2 regions of the Peribacillus sp. YIM B13472 genome follow, and region 2 is predicted to be linked to the other one. Evidence: predicted binding sites of a transcription regulator. Region 2 holds the regulator's gene; the other holds the start of a gene.
What was found. The regulator Rex, encoded in region 2, represses fermentation and respiration genes when NADH is low (regulators of the CRP and FNR family bind a similar motif). The targets are predictions, from matches to a motif close to TTGTGAAATATTTCACAA.

Region 1 (4,440 bases), on a different contig from region 2:
TATTCAATGGACCATATCCTGTTGATTCAGAGTACGTATACATACGACGTGCCTGCCCATCTAAACCAGTGATGAACATCGGGAAGAATGTTACATTAAAGCCGACTATAATGAACCAGAACGACCATTTTCCAATTTTTTCGCTCAACATGAAACCGAACATTTTTGGCCACCAGTACGTAAAACCGGCAAGTACGGCAAATACAGTACCAGGGATTAAAACGTAATGGAAGTGAGCTACTAAGAACATTGTATTATGGTATTGGTAGTCAGCACTTGCCATGGCAAGCATTACCCCTGTTACCCCACCGAGCGTGAAAATCGGAATGAAAGCTAAAGAGTATAGCATTGGAACGGTAAACACGATTTTACCTTTCCAAAGTGTGAACAACCAGTTGAATATCTTAACACCAGTCGGGACGGCAATTGCCATCGTGGTAATCGAGAAGATACCATTAACCATTGCACCGTGGCCCATTGTATAGAAATGGTGAGCCCATACAATGAAAGATAGTGTAGAAATAGCTACCATGGAGATAACCATCGAATTATACCCGTATAGGTTACGACGTGCAAATGTCGAAATGATTTCACTGTAAATACCGAAAGCTGGAAGAATAACTATATAAACTTCAGGATGTCCCCAAACCCAGAACAAGTTTGCCCAAAGCATATCGCTACCGCCATTGGCCATCGTAAAGAATTGAGTTCCGAATAGACGATCCATTGTCATCAACGCAAGTGCCACTGTCAATACAGGGAAAGCGAAAACGATAATGAAGTTTGTAATCAAGATAGACCATGTGAACATTGGCATTTTCATTAAGTTCAGGCCAGGTGCTCTCATTTTCAAGATGGTTACGATAAAGTTGATACCAGTCATTAATGTACCAATACCAGCGATTTGAAGTGAAATCGCGTAATAGTTCGAACCGACTGATTCACTGAAATCGTTACTTGCCAGCGGGAAGTAAGATGTCCAACCTGCATCAGGAGAACCACCGACTACGAAAGAGATGTTAAATAGCATTGCCCCCATGAAGAATAACCAGAAGCTTACTGCGTTCAGACGTGGGAATGCTACGTCACGCGCTCCAATTTGTAATGGTGTAACAATGTTCATTAACCCAATGATGAATGGCATAGCCATGAACAGGATCATGACGACCCCGTGTGTTGTAAATACCTCATTATAATGCTGTCCATCCAAAAGACCGTTATCTGGAATAGCCGTTTGAGCACGCATCATAAGAGCATCGACGCCACCGCGGAAAAGCATAAGCAGTGCTGCCAAGATGTACATGATACCAATACGTTTATGGTCAACCGTTGTTAACCACTCACGCCATAAGTAACCCCATTTTTTAAAATAGGTAATTCCGGCAACAACCGCAATCATGGTTAAACCAATGGCAATCATGGATGCATAAATCGCAGGACTTGGATGAGGTACGGCAAATCGATCAAAGTAATCCATACTTTTGTGACTCCTTTCAGGAAAATATTCCTTATCTTGTAAACCTAGTTGTTTTATCGAACGAAATTAATTCTTAGTGATCATGATTCATGTTGCTGTGTTCTGAATGTTCCTCGTGTGAATCCTTGGAATCATTTTCTTCAGTATCAGAAGATCCGTGGTCATGACCAGCATTTTCCCCTTCAGGAGCTGGTGAAAACTCTAAGTGAGTTCCAGTGTAAGTTGATTGTCCCACATGACCAGGTTTTAATAATTCATTGAATTTTTCCTCAGTAATCGGTTTAGCAGTAGCTTTAATTTCATCTACCCACTTATCGTAATCTTTTGCTGACAGTGCATTAACGTTGAACGTTTGCTGAGCAAAACCTGAACCACTGAAGTTTGAATTTCGACCCATATACTCACCTGGTACATCAGCTGCTAAGTGCAACGTATTAACCATGTCCGACATCGCGTATTTTTGTCCTCCAAGTTGTGGAATCCAGAAACTTGAGATTGGACCGAATGAGTAAAGTTTAAATTCAATTGGTCGGTTAGTCGGTATAAACAGATAGTTGACCGTTTCGATATCTTCTTCCGGATAACTAAAATGCCATTTCCAGTTGGACGATGAAGCGTAAATAACTAAAGGTTCTTGATCTCCGTACCCTTTAGGTGTTGCCTCAACTTCATTTGTTGTTTTAACAGTAACAACGGATAGGAAAGCGACGATCAAAATTGGGATCGCAACCCAAATTATTTCAAGAACCTTACTTCCTTCAATATGAGGTGGTTCATAATCATCACGCTGTTTGGAAGCACGATATTTCATTATCATGAAGATATACAGTACCATAACGACAAGGACGACAAAGGACATTGTCCATATCGAAATCATAATAACATCTGCTTGTGTTGCAGCTACTGGCCCTTTAGGGTCCAAGACCATTAATGGGTTATCGCAACCGGTTAGCACAGTGGCAATTGTAAAAAGTATAGTTAATAGAGCCCATTTTAATTTCATAGTACTACCCCTTTCTTACATAATAAAATTCCAATTGGTAATTATTCGGACAAAGTGTTACCATGTTCACAAACCCGACATACCAATATTAATCCCAAGTGTAAAAAAAGACAATATAAAGTGACATCTGTCACATAAAGTTCAATAAAGAGCAGTAAGAAGATGGTAAATGAACAGAAATGTTCGAAAAACTTCAGCAAATGAAATATAATAATTGTTTAATAAATTCCCTATGGAAAATTCACTTATTAGACAGGATTGATGACAGTATCGGTCACTTCCCGTTTAATATTACTCTAATATAATGAAATAAAATTTTCACATTATATTCACCGCGTTTATTGCCTCAAGACTTATAAAGATTATGAATTATATTACCTATCCTGTTAATTAGGTATCTATCGTTGGAAAACATGATTTATAGCGGATTTTTTTCACTCGGCCATGGAAGTTGGTAAATGGTAGCCGCATTGTACACAATGTTGTTTCCATGCTTCAATACCCTTATGATCCAATACTGGTCAATATTATATATATATAAGGAAATAACGAGTGTGAAATGTAAATGTTTTTTCTCCTCGCAATACTTATTGCCCTGTCAGTATTCAGTATTCCTAAACAGCCCTTTAGCAGTAGTCGTGGGTGAAGTAATTCAAGGGTCAGTCAAACTAGTTGCAACTAGTCCAGTTGTTTATCAATCAATATCAGTAGGACAGGACAAAAACCATTTTACAAAAAAGTACATTTGGTGGTTCAATAAACTCCGGCTTTTGGAAACTCACTACTCAAAAATCAACGACATCCCTTTTGTATCTTCAAGGAAAAGTGCATAAAAAAACCACAAAAAAAGGACTTTTTAAAAGTGTCCTTTTCTCGTGGATATAGTTCAAAATGCAAAGTGAAAACTTCCTGGCGTTCAGGCAGTTTGGTTTGAATGTCCAAGCACATCGTATGTATTTCAAATACAAAGGGTTACTTGAATTTTTTTTGTACATGACGAGTGCAGTATATTGTATTGATTAAAAAGTAGCCAACTGATAATTAATCCAAGTCCTTCACAAAATGAAAGCGCATTCAATCATTCGGATCACTTTGACTCAAATTCTTTAGACAGGCGTTCATCCATGTTAGTAAATCTGATGATAGAATGCAAGTTCATTATGCTATATTCCTCGTTTTAGTTACTGAATTCTGTACTTCTTTTTGTTTGAGTGTTAGCCTTTGACTTCATTTTTATGATTTTAGTCGTTTCCGGTACAATTCTTTCACCTTTATGTGTTTTCATTACCATTTCTTCTGTCAGGACAAAAAATATACCAACTAGAAAAATTGCAGCTGCGCTTAGTGTGATGGCGATTCCAACGGCGGTAAATATATAATCTTTATTGTAATCGCTTACAAAGAAACTTAAAGCAAAAATAATAATTCCGATTACACAACCTGTGCCCGATACCCATTTCACTGCATCTAACATCTTCTGATTAGCTTCCATAATTTCATCCCCTTTCTTTCTATTTTATGACATTTCACAAATTTGTCAAATCTTTTCTATTTTTTAACATATCCACAATGAAAACCTTGACAAATAGAACGCGCCACTATTCACCTTTAGGTATTCGAGACTATATTAAAATCTGAAAAAAACAGTCCAAATTAACTATCTGTTTTTCCGAAATTAACCTTTTGTATACTACTAAAAACTTCTCGACTTCCAATTAAAAGCCCCTGATTAATAATCAGGGGCTAACTATTTTCTATGGTTTTTGCAAGGTTAACGTTACCGTTTTCTCTTCAGTACCCCGATATACCTTAACCTTAACTTTATCGCCGATTTTCTTATCTGTATATAAGTACTTCCTTAATGCAGCGGCTGTATTTATTTTCGTTCCATCAATCTCAACGATGATATCCTGTTGCTTAAGCCCTCCATTCGCCGCAGCCGATCCCGCTTCAATACTCG
Region 2 (4,440 bases):
GCGATTGCAGTATTGACCGCTTTCTCGATTCCTTTACGGATACCCATTGGGTTAGCACCAGCTGTTACGTTTTTAAGACCTTCACGGATCATTGCTTGTGCAAGAACCGTTGCAGTAGTTGTACCGTCACCAGCTACGTCGTTTGTTTTGCTTGCTACTTCAGCAACCAATTTCGCACCCATGTTTTCGAATGCATCTTCCAATTCGATTTCTTTAGCGATCGTCACACCGTCATTTGTGATAAGCGGTGAACCGAATTTTTTCTCAAGAACCACGTTACGACCTTTTGGTCCAAGCGTTACTTTAACTGCATCTGCAAGTGCGTCCACACCACGAAGCATGGAACGGCGAGCTTCTTCACTAAATTTAATTTCTTTAGCCATTTATAAGTACCTCCCTAAAATTTCAAGAAAATTTTCGTTCAGTTAAGTATGATGTATAATTAGCCGATAACAGCTAGAATGTCGCTTTCACGTAAAATTAAGTATTCAGTGTCTTCGTATTTAACTTCAGTACCTGCATATTTTGAGAAGATAATTAGATCGCCTTGGGCAACCTCTAAAGCAACACGTTCGCCATTTTCAAGGACACGGCCAGTACCAACTGCTACTACCTTACCTTCTTGTGGCTTTTCTTTAGCAGTATCAGGAAGAACAATACCGCTTGCAGTTTTTTCTTCAGTTTGAACTAGTTCAATAATAACGCGATCACCTAATGGTTTTAACAAGTGAAACAACCTCCTCATATTCTCTTGATAATTTGTTTCATGATTATTAGCACTCTTCATCAACGAGTGCTAACACATTTATAATATTAAATAAACCGAGCCTTTTTTGCAAGTATCTTATTGAAAATTTTTTATTAATTTCTGATAAATTACGGGTAAACTACTTTAGCATAATGATTTCCTTAACAATGTAATTGAAATGTTATGTTAGGGGTACCTTTAAGTGGTGTTCTGCCTCAATATTTGATACCATTTTGGAGTATGCGTTTATAGATTGTCCCCATATCAGGAACGTTCCGAACGGGATGGGTGACTATAAAAGGAGTTTTCATTTTTGAAAAAAGAATATTGGTTCGTCATCATCACTTATATTGCCATGCAATTATCCAGTATTGTTGGGGTGCCCATTTTCATGCTGATCGGGTCTTATACTGGAATGCCGGCAGATGAACTCAAAGTGAAGTCTGCAGCATACTGGATAGTTTTCAGTTTTCTCGTTGCTTTATTCTTGATTCTTTTTTTAATAAGAAAAGATATGAGGGAAAAGTTGGACACGAGAAATCAAACTTCCGTTTCGATGTCCATATTATGGGCAATTGCAGGAGTGTTCATGGCTCTTTTTGCACAAAGCATTGCCGGCAGCATTGAACAAATGCTTGGGGTGGAGTCTGAATCAGAGAATACGCAGCAACTTATTTCACTCATTTACAAAGTCCCCATGGTCATTTTCGTCACTTCAGTAATTGGACCTATATTGGAAGAATTAATATTCCGGAAAATCATTTTCGGATCACTTCATAAACGCTTTAACTTCTTTATTTCAGCCTTAATCAGCTCAGTTATTTTCGGCTTGGCGCATGGTGAATTTGAACATCTTCTTTTATATACGGCAATGGGCTTCACCTTTGCTTTCCTTTATGCGAAAACAGGCCGCATTCTCGTTTCCATGAGCGCTCATATTGCAATGAATACGCTTGTTATCATCCTTCAAGTGGTATATCGGGAGGATATGGAGAAGATGCTAGATACTGCACAGGCCTTCATCGGAGGTTTATTATGAAACGTCAATCACCATTATTCATGGGCATCATCTATGCAGGCTTAGGAGCTCTTTTTACCGCTATCGCGATTCAAACCGTCAATTCTTCCGGATGGGGACTCTTTGCCTACATACTTGTCCTTATTGCAACTCTTGATTTTGGATCGGGATTACGCATGATCTTGCTGCACTTTAAGATTAAAGCCGCACAAAAAAATAAGAAAAAATAAAAAAACGCTGCAATGATGCAGCGTTTTTTTTCATTCCTCCAATGCGGCTTCTTCCACTACAGGATAATGTTTCAGGAAGTAGATGAGCGACTGAAGCTCCACGGCCAGGTCAATGTGATGAACCCTTATGGATGGAGGCACTGTCAGCCGTGCAGGTGTGAAATTCAATATTCCTTTTATATCGGCTTTGACTAGACGATCGGTAATCGTCTGAGCTACCTGTGCAGGCACTGTCAATATAGCCGCAGTAATATTATTTTCCTGCAATAGTGTATCGATTTGATCCATATGATAGATGGGCACATCAGCTATTCGCTTGCCGACCTTTTCTTCAGAAACTTCGAAAGCCATTTCAATTTTAGTATTATTATTTTTCATGAAATTGTAATTTAAAAAAGCGGTTCCTAAATTTCCTACCCCGATTAAAGCGACTTTGGTCAATTCATCTTGATCTAGTGTTTTTCTAAAGAAGGATAATAAATAATTGACATTGTAGCCGTAGCCTTTTTTCCCAAGCGCGCCAAAGTAGGAAAAATCACGGCGAATGGTGGCAGAATCCACTTTTACAGCTTCACTTAGCTCTGCCGAGGAAACTCTTTGTTTGCCTGAGGAATGTAAGTTCTTTAAAAATCGATAATACAATGGCAACCTTTTGGCTGTCGCCTGCGGTATCTTTGGGTCATGGTTCATTGTTCTTCCCCGCTTTCACACATGCTTTTCAACTTAATCTCTATCTGTTTGTTTTACTTGCCTTTTATAATCGTCACTGGAAACTCCGCCTGTTTTCTCCACTAAGAATGTAGGCCCGATCACCATTCCCTTATCAATGGCCTTACACATGTCATAAACAGTCAAGGCAGTCACGGATGCAGCTGTTAACGCTTCCATTTCCACACCTGTACTCCCTTTTGTCTTAGCTTCCGTTTCAATCCTAAGCCTATATCCTTGTTCTTCTTTTTCCCAATCAAAGGCTATATTGACCCCTTGCAGAGCAATGGGATGGCACATCGGAATTATATTGGATGTATTTTTGCTGGCCATTATTCCTGCAACTTGCGCAACAGCCAGTACATCACCTTTTTTCATTTTATGGTTCGTGACCAATTCATATATTTCATCATTCAATAAAATGCTCGATTGAGCTACTGCCGTCCGGGTTGTTTCAGGCTTAGCACTCACATCGACCATTTTGGCCCTGCCCTGTTCATTAAAATGCGTTAAGTCTCCCATTTAAGTAACCCCTCCTAAATCATACACTATTATTCCACTTTATGTAACAGCTTTTGTTTAAGCTTGGAACCAAGCTGTTGCCGATAATAACCAAAATACGTTACACTAACAATAATCAATTGAGGTGAAATCTATGATTTTATTACAAATCAATCAACTATCGAAATATTATGGAGCTGAACTTATTTTATCAAATATGAAGCTCGAAGTTCAAAATAAAGATCGAATTGCACTTGTCGGCCGAAATGGCGCCGGTAAATCCACTCTGCTTAAAATCATAGCCGGGCAGCTTTCCCATGATGGCGGTGAAATAATCAAACCAAAAGGCGTCACCATCGGCTATATGGCCCAGGATACGGGATTGGAATCCGAACTGACCATTTGGGATGAAATGCTGACTGTATTCACGGACCTTATAGAGCAAGAAAAGGAACTGCGTCGCCTTGAGGCTGATATGGCCAGACCTGACATCTTTGAAAACGAAACAATTTACCAAAAAGTGCTGAATGAATACGACACTTTGATGGTGGCATTCAAAGAGAAGGGCGGTTATCAATATGAAGCGGATATCCGTTCCGTATTGCATGGACTTCAGTTTGCTGACTTTGACTATTCTACCCCAATTTCCACTTTAAGCGGTGGGCAAAAAACACGGCTTGCATTAGGGAAACTGCTTTTAAGGAAACCGGATATATTGATTCTGGATGAGCCGACGAACCATTTGGATATCGAAACCCTTTCTTGGCTTGAACAATATTTACAAAGCTACCAGGGAGCTGTCCTTATTGTTTCCCATGACCGTTATTTTTTAGATAAGGTAGTAAACCTCGTATATGAGATTTCTCGGAATAACATGAAAAAATACCATGGTAATTATAGTTCTTACCTAGAGGTAAAAGCGGAAGATTATGAGCGGGACATGAAACTGTTCGAGAAGCAACAAGGGGAAATTGAAAAGCTTCGCGACTTTGTCCAACGTAATATCACCAGGGCTTCCACCACGAAAAGAGCACAAAGCAGACGCAAACAGCTCGAAAAGATGGATGTATTGGACAAGCCGCAAGGTGATGAAAAATCCGCGAATTTTTCTTTCCAGATTGAAAGGCAAAGCGGAAATGAAGTACTTCACCTCCAGGACTTGGCTATTGGATATGAAGGGGAAACGGTATCAAAGAATATAAATTCCCGGATGACTAAAGGTGAGAGCATAGCAC

Region 1: a site for Rex is predicted at 2,599-2,616, ahead of qoxA (cytochrome aa3 quinol oxidase subunit II). Genes of this name have one in related genera too.

The regions. Positions count from the first base shown of each region.
Region 1 covers NZ_JBHZPG010000009.1:174,890-179,329, forward strand. Annotated here, with positions in the region: gene qoxB (cytochrome aa3 quinol oxidase subunit I) at 1-1,477, opposite strand, end outside; gene qoxA (cytochrome aa3 quinol oxidase subunit II) at 1,551-2,480, opposite strand; gene ACFX4I_RS10110 (hypothetical protein) at 3,658-3,972, opposite strand; gene ACFX4I_RS10115 (S1C family serine protease) at 4,235-4,440, opposite strand, start outside.
Region 2 covers NZ_JBHZPG010000031.1:57,651-62,090, forward strand. Annotated here, with positions in the region: gene groL (chaperonin GroEL) at 1-383, opposite strand, end outside; gene groES (co-chaperone GroES) at 443-727, opposite strand; gene ACFX4I_RS20110 (CPBP family intramembrane glutamic endopeptidase) at 1,062-1,787, shown strand; gene ACFX4I_RS20115 (YdiK family protein) at 1,784-1,996, shown strand; gene ACFX4I_RS20120 (redox-sensing transcriptional repressor Rex) at 2,027-2,686, opposite strand; gene moaC (cyclic pyranopterin monophosphate synthase MoaC) at 2,720-3,226, opposite strand; gene ACFX4I_RS20130 (ABC transporter ATP-binding protein) at 3,360-4,440, shown strand, end outside.